Linked DNA regions of Spirosoma aureum. The protein of the gene in region 2 interacts with the protein of the main gene of each other region in a pairwise test. Links are inferred from orthologs where the notes say so. Each region holds a gene or a part of one and is shown on either strand. Other genes may lie near its edges.

Region 1 (15,212 bases), 6.5 Mb from region 2 along the record:
TAGGGGCAAGGCTGTCGATTCAAGACCCAAGGAGGAATTGTTGACGTTGAAAGAAGAGGCTTCTGGCGCAAACCCATCTGTCTTACGCTGTAAATAGAACAGGTTCCGGCCATAGATCCCCGCCCGAATGCTGCGGAAGGGTGTTTTGTTGACCCACTTGGCTGGAATGCTGTAATTGAGCGTCATTTCCCGCAGCATCACATAACTGGCGTCATTGAGAAGCTCTTCTGATACAACATTGTCTTTATCGGGAGCCACAACGTTCCAGTAGTCCTGCGCGCGTACGGTCTTGGTATTAACCTGCCCGGTTCCGGTCCAGGTGCCATCGGCCGATTTCGAACCGACAACTCCTTCCGCCACATAACTTCCGTCGCGGCCCGGCAGCGTCTTCTTGATCGTTCCGTAAATCAATTCTTCGCGTAAACTTTGCGAGTATACTTTGCCGCCCTGACTGACGTCAATCAGTCCTGACAACATCAGGCCTTTGTAACGGAATACGTTGTTGAAACCACCAATCCATTTAGGTAACGCATTGCCCATTTCGTACAGGATTTTGGCGTTTGTTTTCACCGGAAGGCCCGTTGCTGGATCGATGATGCGGTTTCCTGATCCATCCCGAAGCCACTGGAAGCCATTGCCGAGAATCGTACCAAAAGGCTTGCCCGGTGTCGCAATAACCTGTACTCCCCGATCGCTACCCAGAATGTACGTCGAAACACCTTCTGCCAGCGAAACCACTTCGTTCCGATTGTGCGAATAGTTCAGTGTAGCATCCCATGAGAAACCCGATGCCGTTTTGACGGGTGTTCCATTGAGCGACAACTCAATACCGTGATTACGAATTTCGCCTGCATTGATCAAGCGGGATGTAAACGTACTCGACGGTGGTAAAGGCACATTCAGAATTTGATTCTTGGTTCCGGCATTGTAGTAGGCAAACGTCAGACCCAGGCGATTTTTAAACAAACGGGCTTCGACGCCAAATTCGGTCGATGTGGTCAGCTCGTTTTTCAGGTTTGGGTCGGGAATGGTCGACGCAAACGACGCAAGGGGAATACCGCCCTGAGTATATTGATCCAGTGAATAGTTTCCATTGAGCTGATACGGACTACCCGAACTGCCTGCCTGTGCCCAGGATGCTCTTACTTTCAGGAAACTTAGGGTAGGACTCTGTAAACGAAGTGCATCCGTCAGAATCAGGCTGCCGCTGATGGCGGGATAGAAGAACGAGTTGTTTTTTGGCGACAACGTCGACGACCAGTCATTACGGGCCGAGAAATCTATGAAGGCCATCTCCTTATACCCTACCGATCCTGATGCATACACCGAATTGATCGACGACTCGGTAAGGCCAAATACATACGAATTTGTCAGCGTATTATTGATAATGAACAGGTTCGGTGCGATAAATTCATTGCCCGTATTGCCGGTCGTACGGGAATAATAGCGTTGATGGTTAGCGCCAATGTTTAAACCTAATGAAAAATCCTCCGAAATTTTGGGTGTAAGAGACAACAAAACGTCGCTGTTATCTTCGCGGGTACGCGTAATTTCTTCCGTGATGTCGCCATTTTTGTTGGTTGTTACATAGGTACCTTTATCGCGATACCGGAAACGCTGATCGGTATAAAAATCCGTTCCGGTCCGGGCCGTCAGGCGAATCCAGTCGTTGAACTGATAACTGAGTTTAACCAGGCCAATAATACGACGACGATCGTCGGAATTGCGTGTACGTGTCATCGTCCAGTAAGGGTTGGCTGTCGATGAGTTGGTTGCATAGGTCTTTTCGAGACCAACAAAAGCGGTTGTGCCATACCCGAGTTGTTTAGCGATATCGGCAGCAGTCCAGGCTGAATTCGCCAGAATATCCATTGGCATACTTCTTGGCTGGCTGATGAAAATATAAGCTGGATTATCGGCGGCATCGGAAACCGTAGGTCGATTTACACCCGCCTGGGCAATGTAATTGACTTTAATATCAGCTTCCAGTTTCGACGTCACTTTGGCTACGGTGCGCAGGCTGATGTTATTACGGTTGAGGGTGTTGCTAGGCACATAACCATTAATGTTCGTATTGGAATAAGCCAGTCGATAGCTCACGGCATCATTTCCACCCTCCAGACTCAGGTTATTGACCATCTGTTTTTCTGTATTGAAAAACTTCTGAAAGGTATTCGGCTGCGGTGTGAGACTCAACACATTTCCCCACTGATCTTCATACTGCTGACCATCCATGCGAGGTCCCCAACTGGCTCGCGTGAAGCGATCGCGGCCACCGCTCATCTTGGGAATGCCCTGAACACCAGCCGCCTGAGCAGCAGCCCAGGTGTAAATTTTGCCATCGTTACCCCGGAAATTTGTGAAGGTGCCATCCAGCCCCTGTGCGTATTCGTCCTGAAAATCAGGTAATACCAGCGCATTGCCCAGCGAATAATCGATACCGTATTTAACACCAATGCCTTTTCGGTTTTTACCCGACTTGGTTGTAATCAGAACAACGCCGTTGCTACCCCGCTGACCGTACAAGGCAGCTGCATTGGGCCCTTTCAGCACAGAAATTGTTTCGATATCTTCTGGGTTGATATTGGAAATTCCGTCGCCATAGTCAATACCGCCTGTGCTGCCGGGGGCCTTTGGATTTTGATTGTCCATTGGAATCCCGTCAATGACATACAGCGGCTGGCTGTTTCCCACGAGTGAGTTAGCGCCCCGGATGATCACCCGCGACGAGCCGCCTGCGCCATTGGCCGAACGAGTTACCTGAACACCCGCCATTTTACCGGCAAGTGTAGTCGCTACATTGGCTTCTTTGGCCGTTGAAATATCCTGTCCATTTAATTCCTGGATTGAATACCCCAGTGAACGCTTGTCGCGCTTGATGCCGAGGGCTGTTACGACCACTTCACTCAATACGGCATTGTCTTCGGCAAGCGTTACCGAAAGTTCCGTTCGGTTGCCGACGGGCACTTCCTGCCTGACAAATCCAACACCCGAAAAAATGAGCGTTGCAGTAGGGTCTGCATTCACTGAAAATTTGCCGGTAACATCGGTAACCGTTCCACGAGTGGTTCCTTTTACGAGAACGTTTATTCCTACTAATGGCTCTTTTTTGGCATCCAGGACCGTTCCCTGAATAGCGGTCTGAGCCCACAAAAACCCGGAAATCAAAAAGGCTATCATACTCAGAGATAGCCTTTTTAGGGTAAATGAATGGAAATGTCTTTTCATATTTCTTAACAATTTGTTAATAATTTCTTAACACTAATTTAATATTGATATTTCCAAAGCTAACAAAATAATGAACACAGGCTAGTATCGACTTATAGATAACCATGTGTTTATGGGTGAAAAATCGGCTTTGCGTGGAAGATGCTGTATTGAGGGGGGACTTTCTAGCCAGATTACTGGTGGCCAAATACAGCACAATCAGCAAAACCAAATGCAATTGGCTGCTGACGCTTGGCGGGGCACTATAGTAGAAAGAGATAGCCTTGGCCTGATAGGGGAGCTAATTATAAACAGGGAAGCAATGGGAAATCGTATAACTCGTTATCCCAGCCACTGGTACATAACCAGCGCATCGGTAAAGCCCAATGTCTGGTGGTGAAAGGCTTTGGGCAATGTACCAATAACCTCAAAACCACACCGTTTCCAAAGTCTGATTGCTACTTCGTTCGTGCTGACAACGCTATTGAACTGCATGGCTCTAAAGCCTAATCGCCTGGCTTCGTCCAGCGAAAAGCGGCACATGGCTTCGGCGATTCCACGGCCACGGTAGTCCGGTTTTACCATATAACCCGCATTGGCTACGTGCGAACCTAAGTCGGGCTGATTGGCTTTGATGAAAAATGTGCCGACTATTTCGTTTTCCAGCTCACAAACGTATGCGTACTTCTGTGTGTCGAACCAGATAGCCAGCATTTTCTCCCGTGACGAATCAGGAGCGAAAACCCAGGTGTCACCTGTCTGAATAATGTTGCTGATGATGTCCCAAACTACATCCGCATCCTTTTCTTCAATCCGTCGGAAACGCATACGGCGCTATAGATTCTGAATGAATTGGACAAAAATCTTATCCGCTTGCTTACCGTGTCAACAGGCCCGCATCCAGCACAAACTGGGAACCGGTTATGTACCGTGCTCCGTCGGAAACCAGATAGAGAACCATAGCTGAAACGTCTTCGGGCTCTACCCAGGGTACAGGAAGTAGATTGCCCGCCGACCGTTCGGCAATCGCCTGCGTGGTGGTACCTTCGAGTTCGGCCAGGCCATCGTTCATGGGTGTATTGACGCCGGTTGGGTGGATCGAGTTGACCCGGATGTTATGTGGGGCCAGTTCAATGGCCCACGATTTGGTTAAGCCAACCAGGCCCCATTTTGAGGCTGCGTAATGGCTCAGTCGATTCATACCCCGTAGTCCGGCAATGGACGAATTATTGATGATGGCACCACTCTTTTGCCTGATCATGACCGGAATCACGTGCCTGGCTACCAGCCAGGCACCCTTCAGATTAATGTCGAGCATGGCGTCCCATTCTTCTTCGGGAAGTTCGTGCGCTAATCCGTAGGCACAGATGCCCGCATTATTGAAGAGAATATCGATTCGGCCAAAATCGACAACGGCTGCATCGACAGCCTGTTTTACTTCATCATTGCGTCGAACATCTCCCTGAACGGTCAGACACCCGACCCCCAGCGCTTCTACTTCGTGTTGCAACGATTCGAGCTCAGTTTTGGAGCCAAGCTTATAACCAGGATAGGCCAGGGGTTTGGCCAAATCGAAGGCAACAATATTGATTCCTTCTTTGGCTAAAGCAAGAGCTACGGCGCGGCCCTGACCATGAGCCGCGCCGGTAATGAACGCTACTTTTTTCTGTAAATCAGCCATTAGTTACGGTTGGTGTTGTTGGGTCAGGGGCAAATAAGGATACAGGTAATCGTCAATAGTTACGTCGAGTACATTGTTGAACACGTTTGTGGCAATCATCTGACCAGCAAAAGCAACCAGTACCACAATCTGCTGGTCGGTATACCGTTCGGCAATGGGTTCATAGAGTTCGTCAGGTACCTCTCCTTTATGCTGCGCAATAGCACTTCCGAAGTTGATTACGGCCTGCTCATGGTTACTCAGATGGAGGTCTTCGGGGCGTTCGCCGTTATCAATAATGATTCGCCGGAAAAATGTGGTGCACAGTGGGCAGTTCGAACCTTCCGAAATGGTGTGGGCAAACAGATAAGCCAGCCGGTCGCCGAGCGTTTTCTTCACTTCTTCATACAGCGGATACCATTGCATATAAATCTGAAATGATAGCAACGATCGGCCCAGCGTAGCCTTCATGTTCGTAATTCGACTACCTGGGTAATCGGTTACATGGGCATCGAAAGCCGTCTGTACGTCAGGTGTAACGTCGTCAGACGGAAGGGGTGTTATCCGGGGCATGGGGAATGGCTAGTTTATGATTTTGCTGCGTTTCAGAAGGGTGTAGACATAGCAACCGGCACAAATGCCTACCAGCGATTCAAGAGCCGCAAAAAGGGCTAGTGTAATGGTCAGAACGAGCGGGTTGCCACCCAGCAGATCTACTGTCAGAATAGAAGCCGCAAATACCATACCGACACCAGCTGCAAAGCGTTTTGGAGCCTGATCGATCGGGCGAACCGGAAAATGCAGCGCTTTTACCACGGTATCGCTGATCCGGGCAAAGGGGCTAAACTTGCCATAATCGAACGCCCGGAGTGCAAAATCAACCAGAAGTACAACCGGCAGCAGCCAGAAACTGGTAAACACATGGGTGATGGCAATCAACAGCACAAAGAAAGCAACCGTCCGCACTTTATTTTCATTGACTTTCACCCCATCTACCGGGCAATCCAGTTCCGATTGACTAAAGCCCGCCAGTTGGTTCTGGGGCTTCTGAATAGTTACGTTTTTCATTGATCGTTAAGTTTATAATTGACTAAGTCGTTGAGCGGCCTCCTGCAAAATCGCGTCTTCTTTGGCAAAGCAGAACCGCAGGATTCGGTAATCATTTTTCTGCTGATAAAAAACTGAAACGGGAATCGACGCTACGCCAATTTCCTTTGTAAGCCGCACGGCCAGATCGTAGTCGGGCTCGTCGGTGATATTGGTGTACGAAACCGTCTGAAAAAAACTGCCTTCTGCCGGTTTGAAGCTAAACCGTGACTGGCTCAGTCCGGCCAGAAACAGATCCCGCTTTCGTTGATAAAAATCCGGTAGTTGCCGATAGTGATCCGGATCGTTTAAATAATCGGCCAGCGCATACTGGATTGGCGTAACCGTACTGAATGTCAGGTACTGGTGGATTTTTCGAAATTCAGTCGTTAAGTCCTTCGGTGCCAGGCAGTAACCTATTTTCCAGCCAGTAATGTGGAATGTCTTTCCAAAGGAGCCAACTACAAACGTACGTTCCTGTAAGACCGGATGCGTCATCAGTGACAGGTGTGTTCGATGATCGAACAGAATATGTTCGTAGACCTCATCACTCACGATCCAGATGTCGCGATCCTGAATCAGATCGGCTAGTTGCTGAAGGTCATCCGTTGTCCAGACTCGTCCGGTAGGGTTATGGGGTGTATTGACTAAAATCAGCCGGGTTTTGTCGGTAATTTTCTGCCCTACCGCCTGCCAGTCGATTTGATAATCGGGTGGTGTCAGCGTTACATAGACCGGAATACCGCCATTCAGTTCAATAGCAGGAACGTAACTGTCGTAGGCGGGTTCGAAAACGATCACCTCATCGCCCGGCCGAACCACTGCCGTAATGGCCGCAAAAAGAGCTTCGGTAGCTCCCGACGTAACGGTTACTTCGGTGTCGGGGTCATAAGCAACCCGGTATTGATCGAACGCTTTCTGAGCCAGTGCTTCCCGCAGGGCAGGAACCCCTGTCATGGGCGCGTATTGATTAAATCCCTTTCGCAGATAGTGCTCAACCAGCGACACCAGTTCGGGCGAACAATCGAATCCCGGAAATCCCTGCGAGAGATTGATGGCCCCGGTTTCGGCTGCCAGCTTCGACATGACCGTAAAAATGGTGGTGCCAACATGGGGTAGTTTCGATTGGAGGCCAGTGCCTAATGTCGTATTCATGAAAGTTGTGTTTAAAACGTGTTACGGCAGAAGTTCTTGCAGCGACAGTTGAATCGTATGCAGATAGGGTTCTAATTCATCGATACTGTCCAGCACGCGTAATAGCATAACATCATATTGTCGCTGACAGATCCACATTTCCACAAAAAGAGCATCAACGGCGTAGAGGTGAATCCAATAGCCCGGAATTCGCCGGATCTGCAGTGATTTCCCCTGCCGCCAAACCGTGTCCAACTGGCCCTGATAAGTCAGGTCCTGGAAATGAGCCGCTCTGTTCTGATTTCGGTCGCTTTGCATACGATAACTAATCCATCAATGATCTCCGTAACGTTTTTCTCCGGCCGTAACGGCCAACGCCAGCTTGTTCTGTTTCGGTGGCAGCGGACAGGTGGCGTAGGGAGTAAAGGCGCAGGGTGGGTTTATGGCCTGATTGAAGTCGAGGATCGTGGTGCCATCGGCCCCCGGCTTGTCAGCGTACAGGAACCGCCCCGACCCGTAGGTTTCGTGGGTGTTGGTGGCGTCACCAAACAGGATAAATAACTTTTGTCCTTCACCAACCGCATCGAGCCGGTAGGTTTTGCCTGCCCGTTCGAAGACAAGCGTACCTACTAACGGTTGCTGGGATGTCAGGCCCAGTACGTCAAGAATCGGAATGGTTTTTGGAGTCGATGGGGTTTCCACCCGCGCTTTAACCTGCCAGCTTTCGTCGACCGGGAAACGCTCGACACCGTGAAATTCGCTTACATAAGGGCTATCGAGATCGCGTAAGCGAATGCCATATTGATTGCCTCGTTTAATGATAAACCATCGCAGCGAGCCATGAGCCAGGGTTAGGGGCTTTTGATTTGGACCAAAAATGACGGTAGATTCAGTTAGGGGCTGCTCATTGGCCGATACGGTTGCTCCCTTGTGCGGAACAAAGCGAACGTCTCCTTTTTCCAGATAAAGCTGGCCCAGATCGGCCGGTGCGTCGGCCACCGGAAAGGCTATATCAAAATCAGAACCCCGACCAAGTGAGTTTTTACCCTCTTTCAGCCAGAATAGCCCGGCCAGATTGAGCCAGCCATTTTCGCTCTTCAACGAAACAACGCGTTTCTGGTGCCATTGATCGATTTTTTCCCGATAAGCCGGATCGTCGGTGATGCGAAACCCGGATACTACAAGAGTCATCAGCAGGCAGAGGGCCATAAACCAGCGTGAGTACACCGTCAAAGACGGTGATTTTCGGGCTGCCTTATTGCCCCGGAACGCCATTTGGTTGTTTTCGAGTTTGTGTCTCATAAAATTCAGGCTGTAGTCAGTAATGAAGGTATTCGGCTGGATAGTAAGTGGTTACCCCACCGTTCCATACACGAGCCGGAAATAACGTTTTTGGATCAATGAGAAATAAGCCCAGAGCGACAGCCCACCGATATAGGCCAGAATGACCAGCATCGGATAGCCCAGCGTCAGGTATAAACCAAGCCAGAGCACGATCAACCGGCCAATTTCAGGGTACAGTACCCATTGCCGTTGTTCAAGCAGTGCTCCACAATTAATTACTGTCAGCAAAATAAAGAGGGTGGTTAGAACCTTTACGGGTACAGACACGTAGCCGTCAAACAGCAGGTAGGTAAATAAGATCAACAGGATACCCGTAAGTTGCCCAACGACATAGCCCCGAAATCGTCGGCTCGTTGCTCGTACGGATGAGCGCAACAACAGCTGATTTTCTAATCCCTCGCGAATCGTCGGGTCAACGGCATCCGGTTTGTCGAAGAGAAGCTTGATTTTAGCCCGGAACCCCGGTGTTCGGCGGGCATGCTCAACTAACTCAAGCAGAAAATGAAAATGCTGCCACAGAAAGCTATGGCTGTCGAGCTGTTTGGTTAAGCCATAAACGGGTTCTTCCTGCTCTTCGGCAAAGGTGCCAAACAGCTTGTCCCAGAAAATAAAGACGTCACCATAGTTCTTGTCCAGGTAGTCGGGATTGCTCGCGTGGTGAACGCGGTGGTGTGAAGGTGTCACGAAGACATGCTCGAGCCAGCCCAGTTTGCCTATTGTGCGGGTGTGAATAAAAAACGGATAGAGTCCGTGAACCAGCAGCATGGTCGTAATCATTTCGGCGGGAAAACCGATGACCGGCAAAATCGACCAGAAACCTGTGCGTACCACGGCCTGAAAGACCGTAATGCGGGCCGAAACAGTGTAATTGAAATCTTCGCTCTGATGATGCACTACATGAACGGCCCAGAACACATTAATCTCATGGGCCAGCCGATGATACCAGTACCAGACAAAATCGGTGGCGATGAGCAAGGCTATCCAAGTCCAGGCATTGGTTTTAATGTCGAACAGGGCATAATGTTGATGTAAATAATTATACACGAAATAAAACGCGCCAACCGTAAAACTATCGATAAGCCGTTCGGCGATGCCCACGTTCAGGTTGGCAACCGAATTGTTGAATGTAAAGTACTTTTTCTTCTGCCGTTTGGCAACGAGATATTCCACCCCCATAAAAAACAGGAACAAGGGAACGGCAAAGGCAATCCAGTTAATCTGCATAGGTATTCGCTACTACTTATTTATAAAATTGTCGCCAAAGAGACCGTTCGCTTTGGCGACACCATGCTAATTCTCTTCCTGCCCGTTCGACAATTGGGTAGCCGGAACCGTCAGATGCTGACCAAACAACAGCGCGTTCAGGAACAATTTCGAGGTGCCATGCCAGTAACTGCGGAAATTCGGATTATCGGCGAACAGTACGATCCGCCCGGCTCCTTCCGGACTCACAACCACAGCCGCGGAATTGCTGATTTTCTTTAGATTTTCTTTTGAAACAAACCCGCTCACATAGGGCGACGCCGTGTATTTTACCACCGTGCCATAGGGACTGCTACTTGGTTTGAGAATGGTCGTTCCGTTGCGGAACACAAAGATTTTGCGATCCGTAAAACCGAATCCAAGTGGGTTCGTAATATCCAGATCGGCCGTATAAATCGAGCCAGCCACGGCACGAGGCCCTTCTTTGGCCGCAATGTTGACAAAGTCAATTCGATCGTTCGGGCGGGTTGCTGCCGATTTGCCCGTATCTGCCTTCGCAACGGCAGCCGGAGCCAGTAGATTTTCTTTAACCAGACCCTGTTTGATGGCCCATTCAGACGCGTTTTTGAGGGTGATCAGGGTGCCGCCCTCTTCAACCCAGTTTTTCAGTCGGGCAACAACCGCTTTGTCGAGCGATGCGTACTGACCGCCCACCAGAATCACAGTGTTGTAACGGCTCCAATTCGCCCGTCCGGCGTTACTGATCTCGATCTTTGAGAGTGGTAGCTTCAGGTGTTCGCTCAGCAAAAACCAGACTTCACCTGCTTCGGATGGGTTAACGCCCTGGCCAACCAGCAAAGCAGCTTCGGGCTTTTTCAGCGTACGGATGTTGTTACTGCCCAGGTCGATGCCCCCCGCATTGAATCCCGTTGAAACACCCGTAAAGGTTACGCCAGCCTGTTTACTGATAGCGTTGACGACCTTGTAGAGCGAATCGGCACTGATAGACTGAGCGGCTACCGGGATCACGATGGAACCGTATCCGAAATCACGATTTGGGTCATCCTTGACGGGATTAATGCTTTGCGGTCCTGAACTGGAACGAGCCACTGTATTCACCTGGAATGGCTTCAGCGCTACTTTGGCCTGAACGCCTGCCAGTTGTAAAGAAGATAGTGCCGTCGACGCGTGATAGTCGGACCAGTTCAGCACATAAGCGTAGGTCGATGGGCCGTTCAGAATACCTCCTGCCAATGGCTTGGCCACCGAAATCGGATTGCCTTTCACCAGAGCCGCGTCTTTCAATTTGGCGTATGGAAGTCCATAACCATGCACGAGCGACCAACCGGTTACGTCGTAAAAAACACTATCGTGGAAGGCTGTCACTTCCTCAAAAAGCGAATGAACAATTCGGTAATTGGGCTGTGCCGTCGGAACGACATAGGCTTTCCCCGGCGTAAAGGTCTTGCTCTCAACGGTAGTGCGCTGGGGTAGCTCATACACCTGAATGTGGTGTTGCAGGAGTGTTTCCAGGAAGCGATTGGTCAGATTATCGTCGTTACTACTGCCAAATACGTAGGCTTTGGTTGGAAATTTCTGCGCTTCGGTCAGGGCAGATGCGAAGAACTCTTTCTGGTGTTTCAGGTAAACGTCTTTTTCCTCAACGGCTCCTTTTATGGCTGCTAAACCGGTTGCTACATGGTTACGAATCGTGAACGGGAATGTCACGACGCCGTTGGTGCCCTCCTGTGCCAGTCCACGTGAGCTACCCACTTCAAAGGTTACGCCCACGCCCCCGGTAAAATCAGGATAGGTAGAACCATAAATGGGAGAGAGGTTATCGAACTGCTCTTTGGTCCAGTAAAACGTGCCGAGATTATCCAGGGCTTTGGCAAAATATTTCGCCAGTTTCACATTCAGCACATCGTAGGTAGCGCGTGGAATCAGGTCATTTTCGGTGCTGTAAGGCTTCGATGGTTCAAAATAATAGGTACTATTGGTGCCCATCTCGTGAAAATCGATCATCACGTTTGGGTACCAGTCATGGTGAAACTTCATCCGGTTGCGACTCTCGATGTGAGCCAGTGGAAGCCAGTCGCGATTGAGGTCGTTGAGGTAGTGGTTAAAACGTCCACCGGGCCAGAGCTCGTTGTGTTCGCGGTCGAGCGGATCAGTAACCGGCGGGAATGATTTATGCTGATTGAACCATTGCACGGCACGGTCGCGACCATCGGGGTTTTCGGCTGGATCAAGTGTTAAAACAGCTTCATTGAGCCATCGGCCTGTTTCGGCGTCGGTCGAAGCTGTCAGGTAGTAAGCTGTCAATAGGGCCGCTTCGCTGCTGGAATTTTCATTGCCATGAACTGTGTAGGCCAGATGAACAACAACCGGTAATTTACTGTAGTCTGGTGCCGGAATTTTTGGATCAGCCAGTTGCAGATGGTCTTTACGTATCTGCTCCAGATTTTTCTGATTAGCAACTGATGTAAAGAACGCGATCACCTGAGGACGTTCTTCATAAGTTTTGCCAATGTTGATCAGACTTACCTTGTCGGATAGCCGATCGAGCTCTTTAAGATAAGCCACGATTTGATCGTATCGTGTGTAGTGAGTACCAATCGGGTAGCCCAGAAACTGCTCAGGGGTTGGAATCGTAGGGTCGAAGGTGGGTTTGTATCCAGAAAAATAGTACCTATTCTGAGCGAGTAGGGGTGGAGAAAGGGCTATAAATAATATAGTCGATAGGAGTAGTAGATTTAGTTTGTGCATGATGGTCGTTTTTTTACAAACTTATAGGTTTTTCGATATGAAAAAATAGATCATCTCCTTTTTTTGACGCTATTGTTCTGATTTACCGGTCGATAGGATTTTGGGAAGTAAGATATTGCACATTAGGTTGACTAGGGATGGCGCTTATATCAGGCAGCAGGCTATTGCCGGATGGCCCGATTTTAGTGCTTTATGTCAAAGCCAGTTAGTCAGTTTCTTTAAAGCATTAGAGGAATTAATTCAAATTACGTGATTGATTCGGAACTTGATCGACCCACTAACACTGTTACTTTACCAGTATTAAGTTGATTTTGCTAATTGCCTGACCTGAATTCTTCAGAAAGGGTTTACTCAATATTGGATATTATGCGAATTTTGATCGTTGAAGATGAAGGGGAAGTCGCAGCGCTCATCAAAACGGGTTTAGAGGATTATGGCTTCGAGGCAACAATAGCGGGCGATGCTATGGAAGCTCAACAAAGGCTGGCGGAACGGGACTTTGATATTGTCATTCTTGATGTGAATTTACCCATCATCAGCGGATTTGATCTGTGTCGGATGATTCGGAACCGCTTTGAAACCTTGCCAATTCTGATGCTGACCGCGTTTGGGAGTACCACAAGCAAACTGGATGGATTCGATGCTGGTGCGGATGACTATCTCGTAAAACCGTTTGAATTTCGCGAACTCGTTGCCCGGTTGCGCGCACTGACCCGGCGAAATTCTGTCCAGTCGACCGACTTGCCGGTTCTTAAAATTGCGGATCTGGAACTGAACCAGCAGAGTAAAACGGTAAAACGTGGAAATCAGAAAATAATGCTGACAGCCAGAGAATTGGCCTTGCTTGAGTTTTTTCTGAAAAACCAGAATCGTGCCCTGACCCGAAACGAAATAATTGAGCATGTCTGGGACATTAATTTCGATACAGGCACCAACGTCGTGGATGTGTACGTCAATTATTTACGCAAGAAAATAGACAAGGATTTTCCGCTCAAGCTAATCCATACCCTAAGTGGTATTGGGTACATTATGCAGGCCACCGACGACTAACTCATGAAAATAAGGACTCGCCTATCGTTTACGTTTGTCGGAATTGTTGCGGCTATTCTACTGCTGTTTTCGTTTGTGGTCTATGCCACAGCCGAGTATTTCCGGCAGCGTGACTTTTACCTGCGACTGAGCGATAAAGCAAGAACAACGGCCCGGTTGCTCCTTGATGAAGATGAGATTACGACGCGTCTGCTACGGATCATCGAGCAAAATAATTTAACCGCTCTCCCCGAAGAGCAGATCAATATTTATGATCGGAGCAACCGAATGCTGTATGCCACTCGGGATAGCGCAATCGTAAAGCCTGAGATTCTGGATCTTATTCGGAAAAAGAAAGAAGTTTTCTTTCGCCATCATGGAAAAGAAATCGTCGGTTTCATTCACCAGCATAACACACAGGAATATATCCTGATCGCATCAGCCTATGACCAGTATGGTCTGGAGGAAATGCAACACCTGGGAACCATCATGGGCGTGGGGTTGCTATGCAGTCTGGCTCTGATGGGGGCAGTGGGCTGGGCCTATGCCGGACGTTCTTTAAGGCCTATTTCCGACGTAATTCGGCAGGTAGACCGGATTACCGCGTCCAATCTGAACCAACGGGTCAATGCAGGCAATGATCATGACGAATTAGCCCAGCTCGCGCATACCTTCAACCTGATGCTCGACCGGGTACAGGAAGCTTTTGAGATGCAGCGCAATTTTGTTTCCAATGCATCGCATGAGCTGCGTACACCCCTGACGATCATAACGGGCCAGATTGAAGTAACGCTGATAAAACGGCGTACGGTCGAAGAGCACGAAGCTAAATGGAAAGCGGTACTGGAGGTAATTCAGCGCATGAACAAACTAACGAATAACCTACTGGATCTGACCCTGGTAAGTCTGGAAGCTACACCGTTGAAATTCAGTGAGGTATCGATTGATGAAGTTATTTTTCAGGCTTCCCAGATGCTGATGAATCGTCAGCCTGATTATTCGGTTGTGTTCTCATTTGATGGGCAGATCGAAACAATTCAGCCCTCACTAACCATTGAGGGCAACAAATCACTCCTGTATTCGGCCTTTTTCAATCTGATGGAAAATGGCTGTAAGTTTTCCGAAAACAAGCGGGTAGAGGTCATCCTGGGTGCTACTGAACGCTGGGTTACGGTTCAGTTTAAAGATGAAGGAATCGGCATTCTGGAAACCGACATCAAAAGCATCTACGAACCCTTTTTTCGGGCCGAGAACGTCAAACGCATTCACGGACACGGCGTTGGCCTTCCGCTCACCTATCGAATTATTCAGCTTCACCACGGCCAGATCAGGGTTTCGTCACAGATAAATCGCGGAACAACCTTCACCATTCAACTGCCCAAAAAGCTCTAATCGATTTCTAATCGGTTTCTAATTGGTTTCTCATCACCTTCTAACTGATCCCTAATGACAGCAGTTATTGGCTGGTCTATCTTTGTTGCGCAAAATTTTTAGTACACTCATTAACCGCCTTGAGCTATGTACGACAACGTTAACAGAAAGACCGGAAAGCTGATCAACTGGATTACCGTTTGGGGGTTCATCATTGCCTGCATTGCCTTTAACAAGTACGTCGATTATCGACACCAACGGCAGGAGTTTCGTGCACAGTATAACGCCGAAAGCCGGCGGGCCGACTCCCTTCTCGTCGAGAAGAAACGCCTGGAACAGCGCCTGCGCGAGCTGGAGAATACAGCGAATCAGGGCGTGTCGGTGATTCGGCAAGGAAATAATCAACAAA
Region 2 (14,617 bases):
GAGCGACGGCGTTAAAAATCCCAGTGTTTTTTTGCAGAATTAACGCGTTTAAGATACCAACTGCATCGTCACGGTGCAGGTAATTAACCGGAACGGCCCCACTATCTACCGTTTTTCCGGCAATATATTTACCAGGAATTCGATCATAGCCCATCAATCCTCCACATCGGAGAATCGTTACGGACCGATCTGGTTCAAGTTCCTGTACCAACAGTTCAGCCATAACTAAAGCTGGAGCCGACGATTGTTCGGGTTCTGTTACATCGGTTTCCGTGACAACCCGGTTCAACTCAGGGTAAACAGACGTTGAGCTTACATAAATAACATGGTTTATTGACGATTGCCGAATGCTATCCACCAGATAACGTATCTGCTTTGGGTGAAAGTCATCACCCATTCGTGCCGCCTTGGGCGGTATATCAATAAGGAGTGTATCTGCCTGCAGCAATGTGGAAAGGTTGCCAACTGGCTCAGGATTTAGCTGCAATTGACTCGCATCTATTCCTTTCCGGCGCAATAAAACTGCCTTTTCAGCAGATGTAGTGCTTCCTTTTACGCGGTGACCTGCACTTACCAGTCGCTCAGCCAGAGGCAACCCTATCCATCCACAGCCAATTATCGAAACCGTTTCCTGATTCATTAAAACGTTATGCCAAAGCTCAATGTGCGCACGTCTGGACCTTTCCCTTCCTGGAAAACCGGATTTAGGTCATATTTAACAAATAGACTCGTGCGCACAATACCTATATGCCCAACTAAACCGTAGCGAAAATCATTCAGGTAAAAATTGGAATGTTCATGCTCTTTGTCGTTGCTCTGGCGCTTGATCTTTGTATAGCTATCCAGTCGGTAACCAATAAATCCACCCACACCCAGATGAAAAACCTTACGACCTGATCCGTTATAGAAGCTTATACGGGGCACAACCGGCAGTTGCAGAGCAAAAGTTGTTAGCTTGCTTTTTTTCAGTTGCTCTGGATATTGGTTGAATTCAACCTGCGCTGTCCCCTTCTGAGCTACCACATTATTTTCAAACATATAGTTGTTCCAGGACGCTTCAAGCGCATAGTACAGGCTAAACTTTGCCCGCTTACCATTTATCAATGTTGGTCGCTGTGAAAAAGCAACGGCAAAGTACCGTGAACCCAACGGCTTTAACGAATATAAATCACTTGGGTAAGCAGCAACCGCAGACTGATTTAGAAACGTATTGAGGCCAATCTGAAAATCGATGCCCCGCGACCATGAGTTGATACCCCGCCTGACTGTCGACCGTTTATAATCCCGGCGATTTCGTAAGGAATCAGATTGGGTCGTATCGCTGGTATTTATTACAATCGATACGCCATCTTTCTTCTTCGTAACTACCAATACAGTATCCTTCAAATACCGACCACCGTCCTGAGAAATCGCCGTTTCTCCACCCGGCACAGAATCGAGCTTCATGCTCATCTCACGGACAATCTTATTAAGATCATAGCTGGATAGTGCCTGTATTGAGGCTTTATCCGGCGCATAAATGACGAGTCGGGTACGGTTAGCAAACCGGATTACCAGCGAATCGGCCAGGTGTTCGGGGGCTGCCTGAACACTATACGATGCTATAAGTAAAATTGCCGAAGCAATCAGTCTCAGCATACTTTTCATTGTTTCGCTGATTTATCTTTTTCAATACTATGTTTCAGACCGCTATAGGCCCGGCCAAGCAGACCGCTTTCATTATCGCCATTATCACCTCTGGCAAAGACTTCACCCTGTTTAAACCGTTTTACCTGCTGCCACAGATGGCCTGCTTTATTTTCCTTTTCAGGCTTATCATTGGTAGCTACCACCGCTTTCGCTTTCTCCTCTATAGCCGATTTTGCAGCCTCACGAGCCGCAACCAGTGCTTCAGGTTCAGCAATCGTAACGACCAGACCACGTTCTGACGTTGGTACTGTTTTTACAGCAGCGATGACTGGTTGATCGGTAAGCGTTGGCTGCGCTGATGCAACAGAACTTATCGTAACATTTTCTTCTTTCGCTTTATTGTCAACGGGTTTGACCTGCGCCAAAACTGATTCGTTTGTTGCTGTTTTCGCGATTTCAGCGTCGACTTTATCCGACATAACCTTACGGCTACTTTGAGCTTTCTCTACGCTGCTACTCTTAACAGAATGAGCTGCAAAGTGCTGCTCCGTATCGGTTGATTGACTCACCTTGTCAATCGTGGATGGCTCCTCTACAGTTGCATTAGGCATTGCCTTCTCCGAATGCCCGGCCTTTACGGGCATCGATTGCCTATTCTTACGTTCCTTAACTGGTTTATTCGTGGCAACTTCGGCCCCGCCTACTTTCGTTGCATTGCCTGATGGCCAATAAAGCCAGCCGAATAAGCATACCAATAACAAACAGGCTGCAGCAGCCGTATAGCCATAAACAGCAGGATTTCGCCAGAATACGACTTTAGCTTCCGGCTTTTGTTGCCCCAACCGTGCCTGTAGCCGCGCAAAGCCATCAGAGCCAGGCGACAATGACATATTACCCAATTTACGGGCAAACAGGTCATCAATTGGAGGCTTTTCGGTATGTTTTTTCATAGTGTTCGGTCTGTCCCCGGCGTCCCGGTTCCTGTTCCAGTTTTCGTAAATTCGCTTGCAACATAGTTCGGGCACGGCTTAACTGTGATTTCGACGTTCCCTCCGAAATGCCTAGCATCTCGGCAATTTCAGCATGTGCATACCCTTCAATCGCATACAGGTTAAAAATTGTCCGGTAGCCATCGGGTAGTTGATTGACCATACGCAGCAATTCATTTTCATTGAGAGCCGTATCGGCCCACTCATAGTCAGGCTCGACGGTTACCTCTTCAATGGGTATCTCCTGTCGCCATTGTTTGTTCTTCCGAAGAAACATCAGCGATTCAGTCACCATGATTCGCCGAATCCAACCCTCGAAACTACCATCCTCCCGAAACTGGCTGATCTTTTCAAACACACGCATAAACCCATCCAACATAACTTCTTCGGCGTCATCACGGTTAGCGCAGTAGCGTGTGCATACTGCCAGCATTTTACCCGCAAACCGTTCATAAACGACCTTGTGAGCACGGCCTTCGCCACGCTTCAAGGCAGCAATCAGCTGCGATTCGGTCGTAAAAAACGGTATAAGTCGGAGCATATTTGTTTAGGTTCACTGGCAAGATGCAAGATAGTGTAGAGCAGGTTGCATGGCTACTAAAAAAAATTAACAAAGAGGCACAAAACTTACAGTTTGAATTCCCTTCTGCAAGTTTTGTGCCTCTTTGTTAATGCTAAAAACGCTTATTATAGCCCTTTTACATATTTTATTCCCGCTACATAATGCAACCAGATAACGCGTGATATTCGGAAGTTGATCGGTGCAATCAGCACCATAATCGGAGCCACAACTGCCGCGTAAACCCATCCTTCGGGATCACCGGCAAAATAGAATAGCATAAACCCAATGACTAAAGCAACTCCACCCGATATGGCGTAGCTTACATACATGGCTCCAATAAAATAACCCGGTTCAACTTCGTAGCGCAAGCCGCAGTGCGGACAATGCTCATACATCTCGTCGAAGCCTCTTGGCGAGTAGAAGGGTCTTTTAAAAATTTTCCCTTGTCTACATCTGGGACAAAGCCCGTTTAACGCGGCCTGTAATTTCGAGACGTCTTTCATGCTCCCGTTTACTATTTCGATACCACAAGTAGCCGATTGACGCAACAATGAGGTAGGGAACCATTAACAGATATAAAATACCAAAATTCAACTCCGAAGCAACGACACTACGGCCGTTGCTTACCGTGCTTTCGACCGTTCCACGACACATGGCACACTGTGCCATCAAATCTGGCGTAACAGCAACCAGAATAATCAGAATTAACCACACTTTCCAACTTCTCATAGTCTTTTCCGAGTTAATGGATATAATACGGTTTAATCATAAGATAGACAACTACGCCTGTAATACTAACATACAGCCAGATTGGAAACGTATATTTTACAATCTGTTTATGCTTTTGGATTTGGCCGCTCAGCGCAAAATATACCGCCCGCAACACAAACCAGACGACCACGACTGACAGCACAATGTGAGATATCAGCAAAAAGTAGTACACTGGCCGTACCCATCCTTGTCCACCAAATGGCGTCGATTCGTTTGTTAAATGGTATAACACGTAGCTCACCAGAAATAATGAACCCAGTGTAAAGGCCGACAACATCGTACGTTTGTGGGCCTCAACGTTTTTTTGCCGAATAAAATATAGACCTACAAGCAGCAATACTGAGGTTATAGAGTTAATAATCCCGTTGATATGCGGTAAGTACGTTGTCCAATCGCCAAGATCAACCTTTTGGCGAATACCTAAAAGTACAGCTACGGCAATCGGAATGGCTAACGATAAGATGTTAATAATCCGGTTGGCTTTTTGCTCCTGAAGAGGCTGCAGCGTTTCCATAATAAAGAGAGGTTATTCTTTGCCGTAAATATCCAGCAATACGCGAATTTCAAGGACCATTCGGTCGACGTCTTCTTTGTCAGTTCCGTCATAAAATCCTCTGACAATGCCCTGTTTATCTACTAATACCAACTTTTGACTATGAATAAAAGTTTCGTCGGGTTTACCTTCTCTGACTCCTTTATCGACAGCCGGTAGATAGTAGCCATGCATTGCCAAATCATAAATTTCAGTCTTACTTCCCGTTAAAAAATACCATCTACCTTGAATAGCTTCGTATTTACGAGCATACGCTTTAAGCTGTTCTGGGCGATCATGTTCCGGATCAACGGTATGCGATAAAAAGACGATGTCCGGATTATTGACGAAGATGTCCTGTACGCGGGTGAGCTGAGATGAAATCTTAGGGCAGATTGTCCCGCAACGCGTAAAGAAGAAGTCAGCAACGTAAATCTTGTCCTTTACAACAGATTGGTCCACAGTTTTTCCGTCCTGATCAATCAACTTGAATGGCGGAATGTGATTGTAGATCGTATCTACTATCTCACGCCCATCTGCCAGTTTTACCTTACCCATCAGGGGCTCTCCTTTGGCAGAATCTATTTTAGGCAGATAGCGAGGCAGGACGTAGTGGTTCTGGGTCCCAAACCGCAGGAATAAATACAGCAAAGCCGGGACCAGCAGCGTAGCAAGCAGGATCCCGGCTTTTCGAGTGGCCGTCATAACTTAACGCAATTCAAAAATTGAACCGCCTTCGGTCAATAATGCAATAAGCAACCAGATGATAAAAATCACAGGAATGACAATCGCCCAGATCAGGCTTTTCACTTCGTGTTTCAGGTGCATAAATTCGCCCACGATGTAGAACGCTTTGACGAGCGTCATCAAGACGAAAATAGACGTTCTGAAGCCACCAGCTTTCATAAAATAAGCCAATGTAAATTCAAATGCCGTGATAACGGAAAGAATGGTAAATGTGCGCCAGATAACACCTGTATTTGCTGGTGGGATTTCACCAACCTCATGGGTTCCGTGTGAATGATCAGACATGATAATAGATGATTAGACCAGATAAAAGAAGGTGAAAACGAATACCCAAACCAGGTCGACAAAGTGCCAGTAAAGACCAACTTTTTCAACCATTTCGTAATGACCGCGACGATCATAAAGACCCGTTGCTGCCCGGTAGAAGATCAGAACATTCAGTACAACACCACTAAATACGTGCGTTCCGTGGAAACCGGTAATAAAGAAAAACAGGTCGGCAAAAGCCGGAGGGCCGTATTGATTCTCAACCAGATTTGCGCCAAAAATTGTACGCTGGATAGTTTGTCCGTTAACAAGTTCGCTGATGGTCGTGCCCGTTTCGGTACCATGAATAAAGTGGCTCCATTCCCAGGCCTGACTCCCTAAAAAGGTCAGACCACCCAGAATTGTCCATAACATGTACTTTTCTACATCTGCGCGATCCATCCGGTGGCCCGCTTCAACAGCGAGTACCATTGTAACGCTACTGAAGATGAGAATAAAGGTCATGATTCCGACAAAAATCAGCGGCAAATCAATTCCATGCAGAAACGGTACTGAGTTATAAACCTTTTCGGGGGTTGGCCAGTAAAGATTCGAAAACTTGAAGACTTCCCCGTAAATGGCTGGGTCCCAGGCTGGGTAGCTATATCGAATCAGACCGTACGTTACCAGCAGGGCTGAGAACGTGAACGTATCGGAAATCAGAAAGAACCACATCATCAGCTTGCCGTAGCTCACTTTCATCGGTTCAACTCCACCCATCCAGGTCTTTTTTTCGAATATTTGATCCGAGTCTGTAGTCAGGGTATCGTGGGTTACAGTAGCCGCCATGCGTCTAATAGATTATCAATGAAAATAGACTAAAAAGAAAAACAAATACAACCACAAAACGTCTAAAAAATGCCAGTAAGTAGCGGCAATTTCCAGTTGATTTAAGCTTTTTGCGTGAATCCGAAGTCTGAAAGCTGCTACCAGCGAAAAAATTAATACGATCAGACCCGAAATCAGGTGGAATGCGTGCAATCCCGTAAATATATACATGAAAGAGCCAGCCGGGTTACCAACAAAAAATACATTTTGATTGACTAACTCAACCCATCCCTGAAACTGCATGTACAGAAAAGCAACTCCAAGTGCAAAAGTAATAGTTATCGCTGTCTTCAGACTCCCGAAGTTATCTTTTTTTGCAGCCAGATAAGCCCAATGCATGGTCAGGCTGCTTATAACTAAAACAATTGAACTATATGAGAAAACAGATGGTATCGTGTATTCCATCCAGTTCCCTTCAGCACGACGAACCAGATAGGCACTGGTCATGGCCGCAAAAAGCATGATAATACTTACTATGAACAACCAGAGAATAAACTTTCTGGGGTTCATTGAGAGCGTTTCTTCTGGCTCTTCAATAATAGCAATGTTATTCGCTAGATCACTCATGATTCCTTAAACTTTGTCTAACAGGTAAACAATCTGCACAACAGGCAGATACAGCAGCGAGCCAAACATCATCTGTAAAGCAGCTTTATCTGTACAGGTCCTCATTAAGTGAAACGTCTGCGCCAGAAACAAGATTCCGCCAATCATCGCGACCAGAGCTGAATTAATACCTGTCATTCCAAGCAAATAGGGCAACCAGCCTACTGGGACCAGAAACAGGGTATAAATCATGATCCGAAAGGCGGTATCAGCATTTTTACCACTACCTGGCATCATTTGAATTCCAGCTTTTTTGTATTCATCAAATGCCAGCCAGCCAATTGCCCAGAAATGCGGGAATTGCCAGAAAAACTGAATGGCAAACAGAATACCAGGAGCCCAACCGAAGTGGTTTGTTGCGGCTACCCACCCAATCATTGGCGGGAAAGCACCTGGTAAAGCCCCGACAAATACGGCAATCTGACCCTTACGCTTTAGTGGTGTATATACGAACCCGTATAGCAATAATGATAGCACCGCCAGAGCTGCTGCCCGAATGTTAAAGACCTCAACAAACAAATAACAGGCAATGCTAAATAATAGGAATGCAAAAACTGCGGCTTCATTTACTGACAATCGTCCCGTCGGTAATGGTCGAACTGCCGTTCGCTTCATTAGTTTATCAGAATCTTTTTCAATAATCTGATTAATGATATTAGCGGCTCCGGTAATTGCAATAGAAGCGATGACCAGAATGGCAATTTTCCACCAGTTTACCTGATCAGCCGCCAGACAATAACCAAACACACCGGAAAAGACAACTGCCAGTGTGAGTTTTAATTTGATTAATTCAATGTATGCTTTAGCCTTTGCGTTAATCCCGCTCAGCGCAATCGTTTTTTCCATACTACACGTTCAATACATGCGACAGGTCAATGTCCCTTTTCGTAGAAATAAGACTCGGTGTCAACACTAACCACGCAACGAATTGCAATCCTACAATTACTATAGCCAATACTAAGTGAATAGGCTGGGCCGCAGCTGGTACCTCCAGATAGGCCATTATTACTCCTGTTGCAATTTCAACCAGAACCAGTATTACCAAACTGGTTGCGATACCTGATAGCCACTCATTCTTACTAAAACGACGAAGCTGATAAATAACTCCAATATGCAGGGCCAACACTACGAGTGAAAACGAACGGTGAATATAGAACGCCCAATCCAGGCTACCAATCCAATTCGACCGTTGATCGTAGCCTAATCGCTTTACTGCTTCGTCGAGCGTTTCCCGAACTATTGTACCCAGTAAAACTTGCCCTAACGTCAATAGCATTGTCACTAATAAAAGTGATCCGAGCGCTTGGGTCTCATTTTTTATCGGATGAGGTGGGCTTGAGCGAATAAAGACGAACAGGAGTGAGAAAACTACTAAAATGGCCAGGAATAGATGAAGTGAAATCATGTATTGCGCCAATTCCGTAGCTACTACACGTGAACCAAGCCATCCATTCGCGCCTATCAAAAGAAACGCAACAACGCTACCAATAAAAACAGCTTTATCTCTTCGTAAATAAGGAACTGAAGCGATCAGCGTAGCAAATACGAAAAAACCAGACAAGACGCCCAGTAATCGATTAGCATATTCAATCCAGGTCTTAACGGCGTTAAACTCAACTTCACCTTTCAGTTTCGCGCCGTAAATCTCCTGATAATTTGGTGGCAATTGAGATAATTCTGTTGGCGGAACCCAACGGCCAAAGCATTTTGGCCAGTCAGGACAGCCCATTCCGGAGCCTGTACCTCTAACAATACCTCCCGCCAGAATGAGCAGATAGATAATCAGTATAGTTAGAAGCGCTAGACTCCGGAATCGTTGCCCGTTTTTATTAATGAGGTTGCTTGAACTGGTCATTCAGGTTCTGTGCCTCAATCTCTTTCTCCAACGAAATCAACTCATTCTCATGCGGAAGGTTCGACTCAGGAGTTTGTGAGTATGGTACGTTTTGGGGGATGAAATCATCCTTTGCCCCTGGCTTGCTATAATCGTATGGCCAGCGATAAACGGCAGGAATTTCGCCCGGCCAGTTTCCATGACCTGGGTTAATTGGTGCTGTCCACTCCAGCGTATTCGATTTCCACGGATTTTGCGGAGCTTTCCTCCCTTTGATCAGACTGTGAACAAAGTTGTAGATGAAGATCCATTGAGCCGCGAAGGTGAAGATAGCCGCAAGACTAATGAAGCTATTCATGTCAGCGAAGATGTTTTTCGTGAAATCATAGCTCGTAAAGGCATAATATCGACGCGGGAAACCGGCGATACCGATATAGTGCATCGGAAAGAACACCAGGTAGATGCCGATAAATGTCAACCAGAAGTGAATGTAGCCAAGCTTTTCATTCATCATCCGACCAAACATTTTAGGGAACCAGTGATATACCCCGGCTAACAGACCAAATGCAGAAGCAGCACCCATCACAAGGTGGAAGTGAGCTACGACAAAATATGTATCGTGCAACTGGATATCCAATGCTGAGTTACCCAGAATAAGTCCGGTTAAGCCACCTGAAATAAAGAACGATACCAGACCGATTGAGAATAACATTGCCGGAGTGAACCGGATATTACCACGCCAAAGGGTTGTAATGTAGTTAAACGCTTTTACAGCCGATGGTACAGCAATGATCAGCGTTAAGAACATGAAGATCGAACCGAGGAAAGGGTTCATACCCGTCACGAACATATGGTGCGCCCACACGATAAAGGCCAGGAAGGCTATACCCATCATAGACGCGATCATAGCGCGATATCCGAAGATCGGTTTACGTGAATTTGTAGCAATGATCTCCGAAGTCATACCAAGCGCAGGGAGCAGTACGATATATACTTCAGGGTGACCCAGGAACCAGAACAGGTGCTGGAACAGAATTGGGCTACCACCTACGTTTGGCAATGCTTCTCCCTTTATATAAATCTCGGATAAATAGAAGCTTGTACCAAAACTACGGTCGAAGATTAGCAATAGCGCGGCTGACAAAAGAACCGGGAAAGAAATCAGACCAAGAACCGCCGTCAGGAAGAATGCCCAGATGGTCAGCGGTAATTTGCTGAATGACATTCCACGTGTGCGTAGGTTGATAACTGTCGTAATGTAGTTAATACCACCCAATAGCTGCGACACAATGAATAGCGCCATACTGACCAGCCACAATGTCATCCCTAATTCTGAACCTTTATGTGCCTGTGGTAATGCACTCAATGGTGGATATACAACCCAACCACCCGCAGCCGGACCTGTTTCAATAAACAGTGACGACAGCATCAGTACACTTGCCAGGAAGAAGAACCAATAGGAGAGCATATTTAGGAAGCCAGACGCCATGTCACGGGCACCGACCTGCAACGGAATCAGGAAGTTTGAGAATGTACCGCTCAAACCGGCCGTTAGCACGAAGAATACCATGATCGTTCCGTGCATGGTTACCAGTGCGAGGTAAAAGTCCTGATCTAATTTGCCAGCCTCATTAATCCAGCCACCGAGAATTGGTCGTAAGAATTCCAGCTTCATAGCGGGGAAACCCAGCTGAAGTCGGAACATTACAGACAAGCTGATCCCAATAATGGACCAGAAGATACCTGAGATCAAATATTGCTTGGCAATTGTCTTATGATCTTCAGAAAAAATGTATTTGCGCCAAAAACTTTGCGGCTCATGGTGATCATGCTCTTCTACATGAGCCACAGTTGCCGAATTAGCTGATACAGTCGCCATAGTATTTGGTTACTTGTGAGTTTAAAGATTAACGGATCGTAGCACGGGCTACCGATACCCCACCACCTTGCTTAATTGATGCTGTTACACTGTCGGCCGGAGCAGCAGCTGCATCGGCAGGCAAATACTTGGCGGCTTTTGCTTTCAGATTAGCCGGAATACGAACTGCCAGTTCAGGAGTCGATGAAAGTAGTGGCTTTTGCTGTTTGCACCAGGCTTGCCAGGAGGCTTCATCTTCTACAATTAAACGTATACGCATAGAGAAGTGGCCCTGACCACAAACTTCCGTACAGGCAATCTCATACCCGAAATTCTGATCGCCGGTAATGTTACGCATTTCATCCGTCGTCTTATCCGCTACAAACCAGAACCGAGTTGGCATACCTGGTACGGCATCCATTTTCACGCGTAAATGCGGGATAAAGACACTGTGCAATACATCGCGGGCCCTGATTTTTAACAATACAGGTTTTCCAACGGGGATGTGAAGCTCTGATGTAGAAACAAAATCATCGAACGACGCTTCATCCGTATAATCAATTCCAGTCTCATTGTTGTTGTCAATGAGCTTATAATTGTAAGAGCCGAGTTTGTTATTATCAACACCTGGGTAGCGAACAATCCAGTTGAATTGTTTTCCTACAATCTCAAATACCTGCGCATCAGTAGGTGCCTCTGCCATAATATCACGCCATGCCCGCCAGCCGGTGAATACCATGACTGCCATTACAATAGCGGGAATAACCGTCCAGATTAACTCAAGCTTATGGTTTTCTGGATAATAAGCAGCTTTACGTCCTTCTTTATGCTGATAGAGCCATGAGAAGATAAATAAAAGCGCATTCGTAACAACGAAGGCTACAGTAATGATAGCCATCGAAAGCCAGAACAGGAAATCTGTCCGTCGTCCATGAGGAGATGAAGCTTCTGGCAGGAAATACTGGCGTGCGTATAAAAATGACCACACGGCTCCGATTAATCCAACCACAAAAAAGATCATGAACATAGCTCCATTGATCTTGTTGCTTAATCCAATCCGACCTTCTTCGGCTGGCCCCGATGCATTCTTCACGACGGTGGCTATCCGGGAAACTACCAAAGCAGCCAATCCCAGAAAGATTACCGATAATAAAGCGACTATATAAACCATTTTGTGAGCGGGTTATTGATTAAATGTCGTGGTGTAAGGATTCCTCCAGCATTGGGTGATTCTTTGGAATCAAATTGGCTTTCGACAGTTGCGATGAAAGTGTCCACATGAAACCACAGGCAAAAATCAGAATCATACCGAATTCAATCGGTCCAAAACCACCGTGTTCCCCTACCGTTCCCGGCATGATGTTGGTGTAGAAATCAAAATAGTGACCTATAATGATTCCCCATGCAGCCAATTTCAGGAAAATATACGTACGTTTTGCATCCCGTGTCATCAAAACCAGGAATGGAAAAACAAAGTTTAAGAAAATGTTTATGAAAAACGGGGCTTTGTAAATACCGCCGAAACCGCTGAAACGCTCCCGATAATAAATGGTTTCTTCGGGAAGGTTGGCGTAATAGATCAGCATAAACTGGGCAAACCATACATAAGTCCAGAAAATACTGAAGGCAAACATAAACTTACCTAAATCGTGTAGATGGCTCTCGTTAACGATCTTCAGATAACCTTGTTCTTTTAACGTTACAACGGTCAGTGTAATGATAGCCAATCCTGTAACGTGCCAGCTTGCCAGTGTATACCAGCCAAACATGGTGCTGAACCAGTGCGTATCGATAGACATCACAAAATCCCATGCCGATGTCGATGATGTTACACCAAATACAAGCAGAAAGGCAGTGCCCCATTTAATACTTTTCTCGTAGTATTCCGTACCACCTTCCAGATCTTCCTGCAATGAGAAGTTCCGTATTTTCAGCCATAGGAAATACCAAAGTCCAAAATAGGCAATAATACGGCCCAGGTAGAATGGCGTATTCAAAAACCCTGACTTGCCATTAATGATCGGATCAAACTCAGGGCTGCTCTTGTCAAAAAGCGCTGGATTAGTCCAGTGGAATAAATCATGACCAGCCAGAAAAAACACAGCTAGAATGGCAATTCCTGCAAATGGTAAAAAAGCGGGCATTGCTTCAGGAATACGCTTAAAAGCGGATGACCAGCCTGCCTGAGCCAGATAGTTATAGGAAATGAAAAACAGGCCAATAACGGATGCTCCAGCGAAATAGACCGCATTCAGCCAGACATTGGCCCACAAGCGATTCGTCCACTTATAAGCGTGGTGCCCTGCTTCATGGCCCTCATGCGCACCAGCACATGAACAACTTCGTGAGTCTCATGAGAACCAGCACCCGATGCCAATAAGTACGCGCCGATTGCCACCAGCGCCACTCCGGCTCCGATGCCGATCAGTAGTCGACGCTTGGATTCCGCAGTAAATTCAAATTCTTCGTCTAACGACGGTATTGCGTGAGCCGATGCCATTTTTTAAAAGTTTGCAGTTGCCAATAGGCGGTAGGTACTTTCTGCTGACTAGCAACTGATTACTGCCTACTAAAAATTTATCCTTGTTGCAATTTGTGTACGTACTGCACAATTTTCCACCGATCTTCAGGCGTAATCTGTGATCCGTGTGGCCACATCCGGCCCTTTCCGTGTGTAATCACATGGAAAATATGACCGTCGTTCATGGTTTTATAAGCATCCGTCGAATAATTCGGAACGCCTTTATACTCTTTACCAACCAGGCCATCGCCTTTACCACCTTCACCGTGACAGTGCGAGCAGTAACGGGTATATAAAACCTTTCCTTCATCCAGTGTTTTATCAGTCTGAGGAATTGGGTTTGTCAAGGTCCGCTCCGCGATCGAAATGCTATCGGCGGGAATGTTATAAATCATCAAGTCTGTTGATGCACTGTCGCCACTTCCAAATTTAGTATGGTAGTTCGGGCGAGACACCGTTCCTTAGCAGGCAGACGCATGTTCAGGCCGTTTTCCTTTACGTTAATCGTATTGGACCGAACCTGACGATACGGTTCATACCCAACAGCATCGTACATGTTTGGGGCGAATTCAAGGCCAGGATTATCATGACCACGTTTACAGGAAGTTCCTGCAAACAACAGTCCAACGATAGCCAACGCCGTTACGCTTGTATGTTTAGTTATCATTCTCATCCTGACCATTAAAACTGCTTAACGTTAACTTCTGCAGCGCCCGACTTTCTCAAAATCTGCTCTATATCACCTTCACCAATCGTGTTTTTGCTCAGATCAATGGCCATTGCAAACTTATTATCGGTAGTTCTGAGGTCATACATTAAGGGTTTCACTGTTGGGCCAAGACCGTTCGATACCAGAAAAGTACCAACCATGCCAGGGCGCAAAAAAGTACCGTTAATTCAAAGATAATCGGCACATAAATGATCGGCGAATAGGAATCTTTACCCCCAACAATCATTGGCCAGTCAAAACCTTCCGTATAGAAGGTCAGCAAAAGCGCTGTCGTCGTGCCCGACAAAGCAAATAGGAAAGCGGCAATTCCTAGCCGGGAGCGTGGGTGTCCAAGTGCAACGTCTAATCCGTGGATCGGAAAAGGCGAATAGACTTCATGAATACGTACACCTTCTTTTTTGATATCCTTAACGGCTTTCAGTACCACATCATCATCATCGAAGATGCCTACCAAGAATTTACCGTTACCATTTACATCTGACATGATCAGTGATTATTGTTTGAGGTTTATAGCTCGACGTTTATAGTTTACGGCTACAAACGTCGAGCCGCCCGGCTACCCGGCTCGAACTAGTTTTTATTCTACGCCTTTATTAAACGTTGGATTCGCCACGCGCTCGCCTTTGGCAACTCCCGATACAGACACGGGTAATTTTTCAGAAGACGATTTAATGACGGTTTTCACTTCAGCCATGTTCACTACC

What was found.
Region 1: the proteins of G8759_RS35615 (region 2) and G8759_RS09450 interact in binary tests that used the Escherichia coli proteins (3 or more experiments, as listed by UniProt). The link is inferred for Spirosoma aureum from one-to-one orthologs.

The regions. Positions count from the first base shown.
Region 1 is NZ_CP050063.1:2,363,232-2,378,443, forward strand. What follows is about bases 5,029-8,027. They hold G8759_RS09450 (methionine aminotransferase), read right to left. Parts: upstream 7,109-8,027; coding sequence 5,948-7,108; downstream 5,029-5,947. Other genes in these bases: G8759_RS09440 (carboxymuconolactone decarboxylase family protein), read right to left, coding at 5,029-5,440; G8759_RS09445 (DUF4395 domain-containing protein), read right to left, coding at 5,450-5,935; G8759_RS09455 (hypothetical protein), read right to left, coding at 7,130-7,405; G8759_RS09460 (DUF1684 domain-containing protein), read right to left, coding at 7,421-8,027. Also shown: G8759_RS09425 (SusC/RagA family TonB-linked outer membrane protein), read right to left, coding at 1-3,180; G8759_RS09430 (GNAT family N-acetyltransferase), read right to left, coding at 3,550-4,035; G8759_RS09435 (mycofactocin-coupled SDR family oxidoreductase), read right to left, coding at 4,085-4,888; more of G8759_RS09440, read right to left, coding at 4,892-5,028; more of G8759_RS09460, read right to left, coding at 8,028-8,389; G8759_RS09465 (sterol desaturase family protein), read right to left, coding at 8,441-9,655; G8759_RS09470 (M14 family zinc carboxypeptidase), read right to left, coding at 9,722-12,403; G8759_RS09475 (response regulator transcription factor), read left to right, coding at 12,770-13,453; G8759_RS09480 (HAMP domain-containing sensor histidine kinase), read left to right, coding at 13,457-14,824; G8759_RS09485 (hypothetical protein), read left to right, coding at 14,951-15,212. UniProt on the Escherichia coli protein: Shows aminotransferase activity with methionine and histidine as substrates, and to a lesser extent also with phenylalanine.
Region 2 is NZ_CP050063.1:8,880,758-8,895,374, forward strand. Bases 8,242-11,115 are described here. They hold G8759_RS35615 (cytochrome c oxidase subunit I), read right to left. Parts: upstream 10,684-11,115; coding sequence 8,800-10,683; downstream 8,242-8,799. Other genes in these bases: G8759_RS35610 (COX15/CtaA family protein), read right to left, coding at 8,242-8,825; G8759_RS35620 (cytochrome c oxidase subunit II), read right to left, coding at 10,712-11,115. In the rest of the region: G8759_RS35550 (Rossmann-fold NAD(P)-binding domain-containing protein), read right to left, coding at 1-640; G8759_RS35555 (outer membrane beta-barrel protein), read right to left, coding at 640-1,638; G8759_RS35560 (hypothetical protein), read right to left, coding at 1,644-2,579; G8759_RS35565 (RNA polymerase sigma factor), read right to left, coding at 2,548-3,159; G8759_RS36145 (hypothetical protein), read right to left, coding at 3,306-3,548; G8759_RS35575 (hypothetical protein), read right to left, coding at 3,628-3,909; G8759_RS35580 (DUF420 domain-containing protein), read right to left, coding at 3,923-4,465; G8759_RS35585 (SCO family protein), read right to left, coding at 4,478-5,188; G8759_RS35590 (cytochrome C oxidase subunit IV family protein), read right to left, coding at 5,192-5,515; G8759_RS35595 (cytochrome c oxidase subunit 3), read right to left, coding at 5,528-6,325; G8759_RS35600 (cytochrome c oxidase subunit 3), read right to left, coding at 6,341-6,931; cyoE (heme o synthase), read right to left, coding at 6,938-7,816; more of G8759_RS35610, read right to left, coding at 7,818-8,241; more of G8759_RS35620, read right to left, coding at 11,116-11,833. UniProt on the Escherichia coli protein: Cytochrome bo(3) ubiquinol oxidase is the terminal enzyme in the aerobic respiratory chain of E.coli that predominates when cells are grown at high aeration.